One region of the Clostridium beijerinckii genome, then DNA from elsewhere that is predicted to be linked to it. Evidence: riboswitches for the same ligand, from Rfam matches in the RefSeq annotation. Region 1 holds a riboswitch; each other region holds the start of a gene.
The links. A riboswitch is a leader RNA that binds a small molecule or an ion and turns the genes downstream of it on or off. The one in region 1 is predicted to bind lysine.
Positions count from the first base shown of each region.

Region 2: it holds a riboswitch for lysine, as region 1 does, so the genes downstream of both, lysA (diaminopimelate decarboxylase) here and PZA12_RS04610 (amino acid permease) in region 1, are expected to answer to the same signal.
Region 3: it holds a riboswitch for lysine, as region 1 does, so the genes downstream of both, dapA (4-hydroxy-tetrahydrodipicolinate synthase) here and PZA12_RS04610 (amino acid permease) in region 1, are expected to answer to the same signal.

Region 1 is NZ_CP144906.1:959,355-964,192, forward strand. Features, by position in the region: gene PZA12_RS04605 (APC family permease) at 1-266, shown strand, start outside; gene PZA12_RS04610 (amino acid permease) at 408-1,832, opposite strand; lysine riboswitch at 1,984-2,158, opposite strand; gene PZA12_RS04615 (ABC transporter permease) at 2,415-3,218, opposite strand; gene PZA12_RS04620 (ABC transporter ATP-binding protein) at 3,212-3,916, opposite strand; gene PZA12_RS04625 (GntR family transcriptional regulator) at 3,991-4,359, opposite strand; gene nadA (quinolinate synthase NadA) at 4,583-4,838, shown strand, end outside.
Region 2 is NZ_CP144906.1:5,175,814-5,180,651, reverse strand. Features, by position in the region: gene PZA12_RS23260 (HAAS domain-containing protein) at 1-44, opposite strand, end outside; gene PZA12_RS23255 (hydrolase) at 892-1,566, shown strand; lysine riboswitch at 1,745-1,915, shown strand; gene lysA (diaminopimelate decarboxylase) at 2,231-3,526, shown strand; gene lepB (signal peptidase I) at 3,792-4,376, shown strand; gene lepB (signal peptidase I) at 4,584-4,838, shown strand, end outside.
Region 3 is NZ_CP144906.1:5,467,018-5,471,855, forward strand. Features, by position in the region: gene PZA12_RS24485 (phosphotransferase family protein) at 1-117, opposite strand, end outside; gene PZA12_RS24490 (SulP family inorganic anion transporter) at 281-1,936, opposite strand; gene dapA (4-hydroxy-tetrahydrodipicolinate synthase) at 2,135-3,004, opposite strand; lysine riboswitch at 3,149-3,315, opposite strand; gene PZA12_RS24500 (sulfite exporter TauE/SafE family protein) at 3,351-4,127, opposite strand; rRNA gene rrf (5S ribosomal RNA) at 4,240-4,356, opposite strand; rRNA gene PZA12_RS24510 (23S ribosomal RNA) at 4,431-4,838, opposite strand, start outside.

The DNA of each region.
Region 1 (4,838 bases):
AGTATAATAAGCTTGGGATAGCAGCGCAATTAGTTATAGAAAATGCGCCATACAGAAATGTTAATGAGAAACTTTTAGCGTATGTGGAAGAAAAACATAAGCAGTTAAAGAAACATGAAGTAATAACAATAGTAATGCCTCAATTTATCATACATAAATGGTGGCATCAGACACTTCATAATCAAACATCAATACTCTTAAGAAGATCTATACTTAAGATGAGAAATGTAGTTATTGTAACTGTGCCTTATATAATTAATGAATAGGATTATATAATATAGAAAGGAGAGTATCTCAAAAATATTTGAGATACTCTCCTTATTTCCAGAGAAATATAATATTTAAAGCTAAATATAGAAAGTACAAATAAAAGTTAAACTTAAAAAGTATGATCTTACTTTGTGTTACTATTTATCAGAGAAGTCTAAATCAACTTTATCTAAAGGAATAACTTTAGTCTTATTCTTTATTTTATAACCCACGTATAAGATCAAGAATAATGGAAGTCCTATATAAGCTGCAATTAATCCATTCCAATCAATTGCCTCAGGAGTAATGTATGAATATCCTTGACCTATTATTATAATGATACACATTAATAATGCTAATATTGGACCAAATGGATATAAACTAGCTTTATATTTTAACTCATTTAAATCTCTTCCTTGATAAATATATGCTTTTCTAAATCTATAGTGGCATATTGCTATACCTACCCAAGCTATAAATCCAGCAAGACCAGATGCTGCAACTAGCCAAACATAAACAGTACTCTCTGCATATAGACCTGTTAAAAAGCAAGCAGAAGCTATTAATGTAGTTAGAAGCACGGCATTTATAGGTACACCTCTATTATTTGTTTTAGCAAAAGCTTTAGGAGCCATACCTTCTTTAGCCATTGCATAAAGCATTCTACTTGACGCATACATACCAGAGTTACCGGCAGATAATACAGAAGTTAATATGATTGCATTAATCAATGAAGCAGCGCCCGCAATACCAGCTTTTTCAAATACCATTGTAAATGGGCTTGTATCAAGTCCAGCTTCAGTAAATGGTATTATTGCTCCAAGGACAATAATTGTACCTAGGTAAAATATTAATATTCTCCAAAATATTGATTTTATAGCTTTAGGAATATTTTTCTCAGAATCTTCACTTTCACCTGCAGCAATTCCAATAAGTTCAGTACCTTGAAATGAAAAACCTGCAATTAAGAAAATTGAAAATATTGATTTAATTCCTCCGTGGAAAGGTCCATCTTCAATGGTGAAGTTATGAAATCCAACTTTATCTCCACCCATTATTCCTACAATCATTAAAACACCAATCACTATGAATATAAGAACGGTAATAACTTTAATCCCAGCAAACCAGTATTCTGATTCACCATATGCCTTAGATGATAGAACATTTAGTCCTACTATAATTACTAAAAATAAAATACTCCAATATAGGGCATTTACATCTGGGAACCAGTATTTCATCAACAGAGCACCAGCAACCATTTCGGCTGCAATTGTTATAGCCCAGTTGTACCAGTAGTTCCAACCAAGGGCAAATCCAAGAGCTGGATCAATAAATTTATTAGCATATGAGCTAAATGAACCAGATATTGGCATATGAGTTGCCATTTCTCCTAAGCTTGTCATTAAAAAGTATACCATGATACCTACTAGTGCATAAGCTACTAATGCGCCACCAGGACCAGCTTGGTGGAGAGTATCACCCATTGCAAGGAATATACCGGTACCAATAGATCCGCCTATGGCTATCATGTTTAAGTGTCTTGCTTTTAAACTTCTCTTTAATTCGTGATTTTCTTCACTCATTTTTCTATCCTCCATTATGGTTTTAAATTTCCATAAGCAAGTAACTAAGATAATATAAAAATTAAAACAATAAAAAAAGCCATGAGAGCATACTCATGACATAAATACGAAAGTTACACATTTTAAAAATATGACGAATATCGACATTTACATTAAAAATAGCTCTCCACAAAATAAGTTGTGGCAGTCTTGTATATATTTTACACAAGCCCAGCAAATAGTATTAAAGCAATCAACCATTTACTTCGGCGAAAGTTCCTTTCTTATTACTTCAATGAGCTTACCTCCATAATAATACTCTTAAATTTCGCGCCTCTATCTTAGTTATTTACCTATTAAGTTATATGTAATTATGTAATAAAATGAGGAATAAGTCAATATAAAATATTTAACAATTTATAAAAATGCATAGAAAATGACTAAAAAGTTTGCAGATTAAAAGCGACTATTTGAAATTATTTCAATAGTCGCTTTTTTAATATTTATAAATAAATATACTATCTTAGCAATGATTAGTGTTATATTTAAGCTTTTTATGCAAGTCGGCACTATAGCAAGATTATATATTTAAAATGACATTTTTTATTCTAAATTTAATTTATTTTTTAATATATAGCTTGTTATTATGAAATAAACTATTATGAAGATTATATTAAATACTGTGATAGATATTAAAAATAAATTAATAGGCCAAAGAGATTCAACATTTCTTAGTAGATCAGGCAGTCTAGAGGATGAAAAAGCTATCCCAATAGATGATGATATTGCACCTGCAATTAAATTTAATACTATAAATGCCCCGAAAGATGAAAGAATTCTATGCTTACTAAATATATGCCCAATTGATATAGAAGCATAAATCATACTAATAAATTTTACAAACTGAAATACCATAGCAATTAATAATTCTATAATAATTACATAAATTTGTATTCCTATTTTAGCATAACCTTCTGAAAGAGCCCTAAAAGTTTCAGAAAAGAATTGGCCAAAAGCTCTAGGGTCAAATGCCATAATAATTATTGAAAGTATGGCTACAATTCCACTTATTATAGTCCAAAAAGTAGCAATTGAAAGTTTGCTTGTAATGTTTGTGATAGTGCTCACTGGAAGGGTGTTCATTAAATATCCTTCATCACCAAGTAGATTTTTATAAAATCTTTGGATAATTATGAAAAAGGTAACTATGAATACAGCAGCCATAGTACATCCGTATCCAAAGATGCTTAGTATAAATGGGATTGAACCAAATCCTTGAAGTTTATGTGATAGACCAGTTCCGATAAAAACTTTATTAATGATAGCAAATGCTAATAATACTAAATAAAGTGGTATAAGGGTTCTGCCAGTTGCTTTTACCTCATACTTCATTAATTTTCCTAACATCTAAATACCTCCCTAAATAGAGCATCAACACTCTTGCCTTCATTTTCTCTTATTTCATCAACACTTTTAGTTAAGAATATATTCCCATATGATATAAATACTACATCATCTAATATTCTTTCAATGTCAGAAATAAGGTGAGTAGATATAATTATAGTGGCATTTTCATTGTAATTAGTGATTATTGTATTTAAAATATAATCTCTGGCAGCGGGATCAACACCTGCGATAGGTTCATCTAATAAATACAAATCGGCCTCTCTACTCATAACTAAAATGAGTTGTACTTTTTCTTTTGTACCCTTTGACATGGTTTTTAATTTATCATTGGGATTAATGTTAAGTTTCGATAACATATTGTAAGCTTTCTCAGGATTGAAATTATCGTAGAAGTCCTGAAAAAAATTAATGATGTCTGAAACTTTCATCCAGTCATTAAGATAAGTTCTTTCAGGAAGGTATGAAACAATCTTCTTTGTTTCAATTCCAGGTTTATTTCCTGATATTAATATTTCCCCACTTGATGGAGTTAAAAGACCGTTTGCTAACTTTATTAGTGTGCTTTTACCACTACCATTTGGACCTAAAAGTCCAACAATTCTACCACGATTAATTTTTAGATTTATCCCTTTCAATGCCTCAGTATTAGAATAAGTCTTAAATAAATTTCTACATTCTAAAATAGGGACATTATCCATATTGCTATTTGTAAAAGTAGACATTGTATCACTTTCGCTAGAGTTATACAATATTTTATTATCAGCATTACTCATTATTTCATCTCCTTTGATATAATTTCTATAAGTTGGATTGTCTCTTGATTGGTATAACCGATTTTCTCCATGTTGTAGAGAAATTTTTCAATTTGATCTCTTGCTAAACCATTTCTTATATTTTTAATCATATTAACGTCCTCCGTAATAAATCTGCCACTTGTTCTTTGAGAAAATACTAAACCAGTTCTCTCAAGTTCTGTTAATGCTTTTTGCATTGTATTAGGATTAACAGCTGCATCACCTGCCATATCTCTAACTGATGGCAATTTTTCGCCAGCTTTGTATATGCCAGAAACGATTCTAAGTTGTATTTGTTCCATTAGCTGCATGTAAATTGGTCTATCGTCATTAAAATCCCATGACATAGTCTCACTCCTTCATAAATTGTACTACTGTATTGTTGTACTAAGTTGTTAATACAATAATACAACTATAACTTTTAGCTGTCAAGAAAAATAAAATGATTTTTTGTAGGTTAAATAAGGCAATGAAATCTGTTGAATATTAAAAATTGTGGTGTTATAATTATTTTCAATGGTGTATATACACCTGTAAAATTAATTAAAAGAGGTGTAAATAAACGTGGCGATGGATTTAGCAAAAGAAATATTAAAGTTAAAGAGAGAAAAGAATGCACTTATTCTTGCACACTATTACCAACCAGGAATTATACAAGACTTAGCAGATTATGTAGGAGATTCTTATTATTTAAGTGAAATAGCTAGAGATTGCAAAGAGGAAGTTATAATGTTTTGCGGGGTTAGATTTATGGCAGAGAGTGCAAAAATTTTATCACCGAATAAGACTGTTTTAATGCCGTGTCCTAGTGCAGGATGTTCTATGG
Region 2 (4,838 bases), 1.3 Mb from region 1:
TTTAAACCATCCATTAAAATGTTGAAAAATTCATTTTGGGTCATTACAATAAATCTCCTTTTACCTAACTTCAGAATATATTTCCTGATTAAAAGTATATGATAGGAATGAAAAGATCACAAGATATTACTTTATACTTTAATGTTTTATTAAGGTGTTGTAACTTAGAAATTAACAAAGTATTAAGAAATTCTTAAGTATGCCCATAGTATTTTATTGGTAGTGCTATTATTATCCACATAAATATGATTAATTATAAAATCGAATTTTGTAATTATACGCGTCAACAAGAAGTTTTGTGAATAAACTTGTGGACAAACTTAAATGATATAAAATAAAACTAAGGCTTAGCCTTGTAAATATAAGGCTTGTTTATACTGTGGATAATAGTATAAAATCTGTGGATAACTTAATTGTCAAATATGATATTCAATTAGTTCTTTATGAATGTTTTAGAATTAATTATGGACTTGATTTCAATAAATATGGAGATAATTGATTATAGAGAGAGAAATTTGTAGAAAGTCTTTCCTAACAATTTTTCGTTGAGAAATTTAATGATATGTATTTATAAACAATATGCACATATTTGTGGATAAAAACTGTGGATATTGTGGATAAATAAAATTTAACTTTAAGAAATACGAGAAAGTAGTATAATATAAATAGTAATTAATGGAATTTAACATATTGTATGAAGATAAGTGATTTATTTTAAAAATATTATAATTATAAGTATATATGCGAAAGATAATTTTAATTTAGAAAATTTTTAATAGAGGTTTAATTTATAGGAAAGTATAACTATAAAGACAATAAAAGAAAAATGTATAACTAGAGAAATTTATTATAAAAATCTAACCGATAGTTAATGGGGAGGGGATAAAAATTATGACCAATAAAGATGTTAAATATATTCCTCAAATAAAGGGTACGCTTAGGAATCATGTAATTGAGGTTCCGGCAGTTATAAGAAATTGTGGTGGAATTAAAATTTTTGGGAAGAGAATAAAATCATTGCTATTTAGTACAGATGTAGCATTAATAAGAAATAGCAATGCTGATGCAATTATTGCGGTATATCCATTTACGCCACAGCCTGTAATAACACAGGCACTTGTTATGGCCGCTGATGTTCCGGTTTTTTGTGGCGTAGGCGGAGGAATAACACAAGGAAAAAGAGTTGTGAATTTAGCTATGGATGCAGAATTCAAAGGTGCTATGGGAGTTGTTGTAAATGCACCTACGAGTAATGAAATTGTTAATAAGATTAGGTCAACAATAGATATACCAGTAATAGTAACGGTCATTTCTGAAGATGAAGATATTGCTAAAAGGATTGAAGCTGGAGCTACAATACTTAATGTTTCAGGTGGAAGAAATACCGCTAATATAGTCAGAAATATCAGAAAGAGATTTCCAGAGTTTCCTATAATAGCAACTGGAGGACCAACTGAAGAGTCAATTAAAGAGACAATTCAAGCTGGAGCAAATGCTATAACTTTTACGCCACCAACATCAGCAAGTATTATGGGAGATCTTATGGATGAGTATAGGAAAGAATAAGAACTTAATAAGCTTGGGTTTTATACCATTAATTTAAAGTTAAAAAAGTATTGCTTTAAGTTTAATTTATGGTATCATATTTGTAACAGTTTAATAAAATGATATTGTGCAGATAATGATTTATAATGTCATTAATATTAAAATATTAATGAATTCTAATAATATAATATATAACATGACCTGGGGTAGAGGTGCTGCAATAAATAGTAGGTATGAGGAGTTGGCAAACGTTGATTTATACTAAAAGGTATTACAGCCGAAGAAAATAGATTATTATGCGATAATCTTTTTCTGGGTATTCATAGAATATGTGAATAACTGTCACGAAGAGTGTTGAGCTACAAGGTACTTTTTTCAGTTATAAATTAACAGTTTGAAAAGAATAATAATGATTTTGTTAGTATAGACGTTCAAATTCATTTATTAATCTTTTGCGAAGAATTGATAATTAATGAAAATATTGTGCATAAATTTAGCGTAAAGATCTACCACTCGTCACAGATATACTCTGTGGCGTTTGTTTTTTATTATAATTATTAGTTAATACAACAGCAATAATCCGGAGTTAATGCAAAAAACGGATATTTTTTATTGAAATTGGTGTTGTGATTTATTTTAATCAATGAAGCAATAGCTAATAAAATATAATTTGGGGGTTAATCAAATGAAGTTGTTTGGAACAATGAAAGTAGAAGACAATCAATTAATGATTGGAGGCATCAGTGCTAAAAATTTAGTGAGAGAATATGGGAGTCCGTTATATGTATTTGATGAAGATTTAATAAGAGAATACTGTAGGGATTATAGAAAATATTTCAAGTGCGAAGAGAATAATAATAGAGTAGCTTTTGCAGGAAAAGCATTTTTGACACTTCAAATGTGTAAATTATTGAAGGAAGAGAATATGTGTCTTGATGTTGTATCTGGGGGGGAATTATACACTGCATATAAGTCTGAATTTCCACTTGAAAAAGTTATGTTCCATGGAAATAATAAGACTCTATCTGAGATTGAACTTGGCGTAAGACTAGGTGTAGGTAATTTTGTAGTAGATAATTATTACGAAATAGACGCATTAAATGATATAGCTAAAGAATATAATAAGGTACAAAATGTTTATTTAAGAATAACACCAGGTATTGAAGCGCATACTCATGATTATATAAAGACTGGACAAATAGATTCAAAATTTGGCTTTGCTCCAGTTGGTACTGTAATAGAAGATGCTATTAAAAAAGCTATAAGTTTAGAGAATATAAATCTTGCAGGAATACATTGTCATATAGGTTCGCAAATATTTGACTTAGAGCCATATGAAGATGCTGTTGAAATAATGTTAGAACTTGTGAGAAATACAAAGGAAAACCTAGGTTACCTAATAAATGAAGTAGATTTTGGCGGAGGCTTTGGTATATACTATACTGAGGGAGACGAGCCAAGAAGTACTGAAGAATATTGCAGCACAATAATTAATAAAGTTGATGAAGTGTGTGGGAGAACAGGTCAAGAAAGGCCAATTCTTACAATAGAGCCAGGAAGAAGTATTGTAGCTAATGCAGGAACAACTTTATATACTGTAGGATCAGTCAAGGAAATTCCGAGTGTTAGAAAATATGTATCAGTAGACGGTGGAATGACTGATAATATAAGACCGGCTCTTTATAATGCAGAATATGAATGTATTCTTGCAAGTAGAGTTGAAGGAGATAGAGAAGAAACAGTTACAATATCAGGAAAGTGCTGTGAATCGGGAGATATATTATTAGAAAATATTAAAATTCCAGAAGTTAAAAGCGGAGATATTCTAGCAATAATGACTACAGGAGCATATGGTTATTCTATGTCAAGCAATTATAATAGAATACCAAAGCCAGCGGTTGTAATGGTTAAAGATAATAAAACAAGACTTATTTGCAAAAGAGAATCCTATGATGATCTATTAAAGAATGATGTTGAATAGATATAAGTATTTGAATATGTTTAAGTAAGAATTTAAATTATATAGATTTCCTAAAAGGATTATGCACTAATTTTTAAGATTGGTGCATATTTTTGTTATAAAATTAACATCTTATAAATATTTTAGATAGTAAAATATGTTATACTAATATAGCATATTAAAATATGCACATTAGAAAAAAGCGCGAAGCGCAACCAAGAATTTTTTAAGTGAAATGATTTATATAATTAAGGATTATGAAAAAATGGGGTATTAATGAAAAATTATGTGTAATATGGGACATGGAGGTAATATTGTGGCAGAAAATAACGAAGATGAAATTGTAGCAGATAAAAAAGAAAAAAAGAAGTCCATATTAAATGAATGGATAATTGATATTGCAGTTGTTCTTTGCATAGCGCTTCTTGTATGGAATTTTGTGGGATACGGTGTTTGGATTACAAGTGGATCTATGATTCCAACATTAGAAGTTAAAGATAGATTGATAGTAACTAGGGTGCATAATCCTAAAAATTTAAAAGAAGGAGATATTGTATTATTTAAAAATGACGAATTTAAGGGTGAGATTTTAATAAAAAGATTAATAGGACTTCCGGGAGATACAATAGAAATTAAAAATGGTGTTGTTTATAGAAACGGTCAGGAGCTCAAGGAAGACTATGTGAAAAATAACGAGATATATAATGGAGATTTCAAAGTACCAGACAATAAGTATTTCTTCTTAGGTGATAATAGAGCTAACTCAGATGATTCTAGGTATTGGAAAGATCCTTACGTTGATGAATCATATATAGAAGGAAAGGCTCAAATAAAGTATTATCCTATAAAAGATTTTGAGATATTAAAATAATATGAGTTAAATTTTTTACAAAGTGTGAATAATACTTAGTATGTGGTATAAGATAAACGAATCTTGCAAAAGGGAGAACATTTAATGAATGAAAATGATTATGTAATGGAATCAAAGGACATAGATTTAAATTGTTCTGATAACATCACTAATAGGTCAGATAACGATTTTCTAAAGAAAAAATTAGACAAAAAAAAGAATAAAGAATTGCTATCTAATAAAAATATTATAGGAAGTTTTTCGTTTGAAAGCACTTTCTTTAGAGAGTGGATAATTCCTATAATAGCAGCTATAGGAATGGCTTTTTTAATAAATAAATTTTTGATTTACACCGTATATATACCTAGTGAATCAATGGTTCCTACTTTAAATATTGGTGATAAATTAATAGTAACTAGAATTTATGACACTAGTAGGATTAATAGAGGAGATATAGCAGTATTCTATTCAAAGGAACTTGAT
Region 3 (4,838 bases), 1.0 Mb from region 1:
ATCTATTGGTATAATATTATTAATGTCACATTCTTTCAATATACCTTTGAATAACTTTTTAATTGTTGCATTACTAACTTCCAAAAATGGAAATGTCCTTTCCCATCTATATTCCATGCCTTACCTCTTTATTTATTCAGCTTATTGCTTATAATCAAAATTAAATAAAAATATTCTTAAACAAAAGTTTTTTATAAGTCCAATTCCTTTTAGGTAAAATATTAAAATTTACGACAATATCTAAACAATATATTTTTACTATTTCCTTGGAAATAATCTACTAGGATGCTTCTAATTCCTTTACATAATCATAAGCTTTCTCTATTGCTTCTGTTTTAGTTTCGTATATATGACTTACTCCAATTTTAACTGCAAACCCCATCTTATTTAGTACTTTCATAGGTTGATTTTGTACATGTGTTAAGCAAAGTTTTATATTTAACTCATTGCAATGTTTAAGTAATCTAGTTAATGCATCTATAGCAGATGCATCTATTGCGTGAGTATGTCTCATGTCTAAAATTACAACCCCTACTGAAGATTCAATTTCCTTCATTTTATCAAAAAACTCATGTATTACTCCAAAGAACATCGGACCATTTACTTGATATACACGTATCCTTCCATCTGCCTTTTCCAGTACAGTATTAGTGTCCTTATCGAAAACCTTCTCCTCTACCAAATCTCTAATTTCAGTAGTATCAGATACTCTCTTCATGAATAAAAACATAGTCATAATCATTCCAATTCCTATTGCTATAACCAAATCAAATATAACCGTGCATGTAAATGTAAGTAATAATACAATAACATCACTTTTAGGTGCCTTTAATAATGATTTAAACACTTTCCATTGACTCATATTATAAGCAACTATTATCAAAATTGCTGAAAGTACGGACATTGGTATCATCCTTGCAAGTGGCATCAAAATTAACATAGTAGCTAACAATGTTATAGAATGTACCATCCCTGATACTGGACTTCTTCCATTTGATTTTACATTAGCAGCAGTCCTTGCAATCGCACCTGTAGCAGGTATTCCACCAAATATTCCACATGTAATATTAGCTAAACCTTGAGCTATAAGTTCCATATTTGAATCATGTTTATCTGATATCATCCCATCTGCTACGGTTGCTGATAATAGTGATTCTAATGCTGCCAGTATAGCAATAGTAATAGATGGAGCAAATAATTTATTTATTACATCCATATTTATCTTAGGAAACATAGGCATTGGTAACGTTGATGATATCTCCTGAAACCTACTTCCTATAGTCTCTACTGGTATATTAAATATTTTCACAAAAATAGTAGCGACAATTAGCGCAATCATTGATCCAGGTATTGTCTTGCTAACTTTAGGCCAAAATATCATTATAAAAATACAGCTTATACCTATTATTAGCGACCATGTATTTAACGTTCCTATATTGGTAAGATAACTTTTCCATTTTGCAAAAAACTCTGCTGGAACATTTTCAATTTTCAATGCTAAAAAATCTTTGACTTCAGTGGATACCAGCGTTACTGCTATACCAGCAGTAAATCCTATTGTTATTGTCTGGGGTATGTACTTAATTAATGAACCAAACTTTAAAATCCCCATTATTATTAATATAATTCCAGCCATTATCGTTGCTACAACAAGTCCACCTATACCATACTCTTGAATAATAGAATAAATTATAACTACAAAAGCCGCTGTAGGTCCACCTATTTGAACTTTACTTCCACCTAAGAGTGAAATAATAAATCCTGCAAATATTGCTGTCGTAAGCCCTTTCTCTGGAGATACTCCCGATGATATTCCAAGTGCTATTGACAACGGTAATGCTATTACAGCTACAATAACGCCAGCTATAATATCCTTCATAACTTGCTCTCTAGTAATTTCCTTGTTCTTAATCATAGAAAAGAACTTAGGCATCATTTCTAATCACTTCCTTATTAAATTTGTCAGTCTCTATCTTACTCCTAAATTTTAAAGTAGTCAAAATACCCCTGTCATTGCTACATTACTAGAAGAATTCATAGAGAAATTAATCCAAAGTGATTTTTTATTGAAGCCAATTCATTTAACTTATAACAATTATCTATAATATAATTATACTTTTTTATCTCAGTTATGTTAAATACTTAATATTTTATCTATCTTACTTTCTAATCCTTTTGTGATATTCATTAATGGCAATCTAACTTCATCAGAATCTATTATACCTAGTTTCTTTAGGCTGTACTTAAGAGGTGTTGGATTTGGTTCTGAAAATAATAGCGGTATCATTTTATATAGAGAATTCCATTTTTTTAGTGCAGCTTGATGATCATTAGCCTTTGCTAAGTTATATACCTCAATAAAATCTTTAGTATTTAAATGTGCTGATGCCATTATTCCGCCTTGTCCTCCAAGCATAAGCGTCGTATAAAAATACATATCTTCACCTGTTAAGATGGAAAAATCTTTTGGAGGATTCATTAATAGTTCAGTTGTTTGCTTCATGCTTCCACAGCAATCTTTTATTCCTATTATGTTTTTTAACTGAGATAATACATGCACAGTTTCATTTTCAATATTAGCTCCAGTTCTATATGGTATATTATAAAGTACTATATCCAAATCAGTTGATTCTGATATACTTTTAAAGTGCTCATAAATACCTCTTTGATCTGGTCTCGAATAGTATGGTGTAACTGATAGTATTCCATTCACTTTATGCTTTTCTACTAATTTTAGCTTTTTAATTACTTCACTTGTATTATTGCCTCCTAATCCGACGTATACTGGAACTCTATTCTTATTATATTGAACAGTTTTTTCTAAAATTTCCTCATATTCATTCTCTAGTATTGTAGGTGATTCTCCTGTAGTTGCAAGTGGTATAATTCCATTTACTCCTTCTTCTACGTAATGATTAATCATTCTTTCGTAAGATTTAAAATCTACCTTTCCATCTTTAAATGGTGTTAATAATGGTACTAGAACTCCTTCAACCTTTGCCAACTTCTCCAACTCCTCAAATCTATTTTATTAAATAAGAAAACCCGTTAGCATATATACCAACGGGTAGAGTTAACCGCATAAAACTTGTACAAAACTAAAACATAAAATATCATAACTATAACATTATTATCTATAGCTTCACCAAATCCTTGTAGCTCTCCACTTTCGTGACAGTTATGCATATATTTTATGCATACCCAGAAATAAATTTTTGCATAATCTAAATCTTCGGCTATAATACCTTTCTTTATTAGTCAACGTTTGCCAACTCATAATAAATACTCTTTATTAATAGCACCTCTACCTTAGGTTTTCGTTATTACATTATTAAAATTATATCATTTAATTAACTACTTGTAAATAAAATAGCATCTATCACTTTACCAAATAACATAATTATTACTAATATTATTATCGGCTTTATAATCTTCGCTCCACTTTTAATTGCAAAATGTGCCCCTAAATAATTTCCTAAACTAGCACATATAGCTGCAGGTATACCTATCATAAATAAAACCTTGCCATTTAATATATAAGCTATTAGTGCTGCAAAATTAGATGCCAAATTCACTATCTTAGCATTACCAGACGCAGTTATAAGATTGAATCCTAAAAACGATGTGAAAGCTAAAACTAAAAATGTTCCTGTTCCCGGACCAAAAAATCCATCATAAGCTCCTATTACTAAACCTATTATTCCTGCCACTAAATAAATCTTTCTATGTTCTACTTTCTTTTCGTTATTTTCTACTCCAATCTTTCTGTTAAACAAAAGAAAAACTGCAACAATAGGTAAAATGATAATAAGACAGTATTGCAAATACTTTTCATCTAGTAGCAATACTAATTGCGTTCCAAACCAAGATCCTATAATAGCACCTATAGCTGAAATTAATGCTGGTTTAATTTTTATATTACCACTACTTAAAAATTTTATGGAAGCCGCAAATGTTCCAATGCCATTTGCAAACTTATTGGTTCCATATGCCATATGTATTGGCATTCCAGCAAAAATATATGCTGGCAAAGATATTATTCCCCCTCCACCTGCAACAGCATCCACAAAACCTGCGCAAAATACTAATGGGCATATGATAAGCAATGTTATATTATATGAATACATAACCTCTCCTAACGACAATAAGTTAATTATATTCTCTATAAAGATAATTGACTTATTACGACTTTAATAAAATTAAAATAAAAAAGATAGTCATTACAACTATCTTTTGCTTACCTCGCAACGTCCTACTCTGCCACACAGTCTCCCATGCAGTACCATCGGCGCTATAGACCTTAACTTTCCTGTTCGGAATGGGAAGGAGTGTTACCTCTATGCCATCACCACGAGATCTTTAATTTGAAAAAACTTTGTTCTTTCAAAATTGCACACAGTTTCTTTAATGTATATTACAACTTGATTATATTGGTCAAGCCCTCGACCTATTAGTATCAGTCAGCTAAATATGTTACCATACTTACACCTCTGACCTATCAACCTTGTAGTCTTCAAGGGGTCTTACTAGCTTATGCTATGGGAAATCTCATCTTGAGGTGGGCTTCACACTTAGATGCTTTCAGCGTTTATCCCTTCCCGACTTAGCTACCCAGCTATGCTTCTGGCGAAACAACTGGTACACCATAGGTCAGTCCATCCCGGTCCTCTCGTACTAAGGACAGCTCCTCTCAAATTTCCTACGCCCGCGACGGATAGGGACCGAACTGTCTCACGACGTTCTGAACCCAGCTCGCGTGCCGCTTTAATGGGCGAACAGCCCAACCCTTGGGACCTACTTCAGCCCCAGGATGCGACGAGCCGACATCGAGGTGCCAA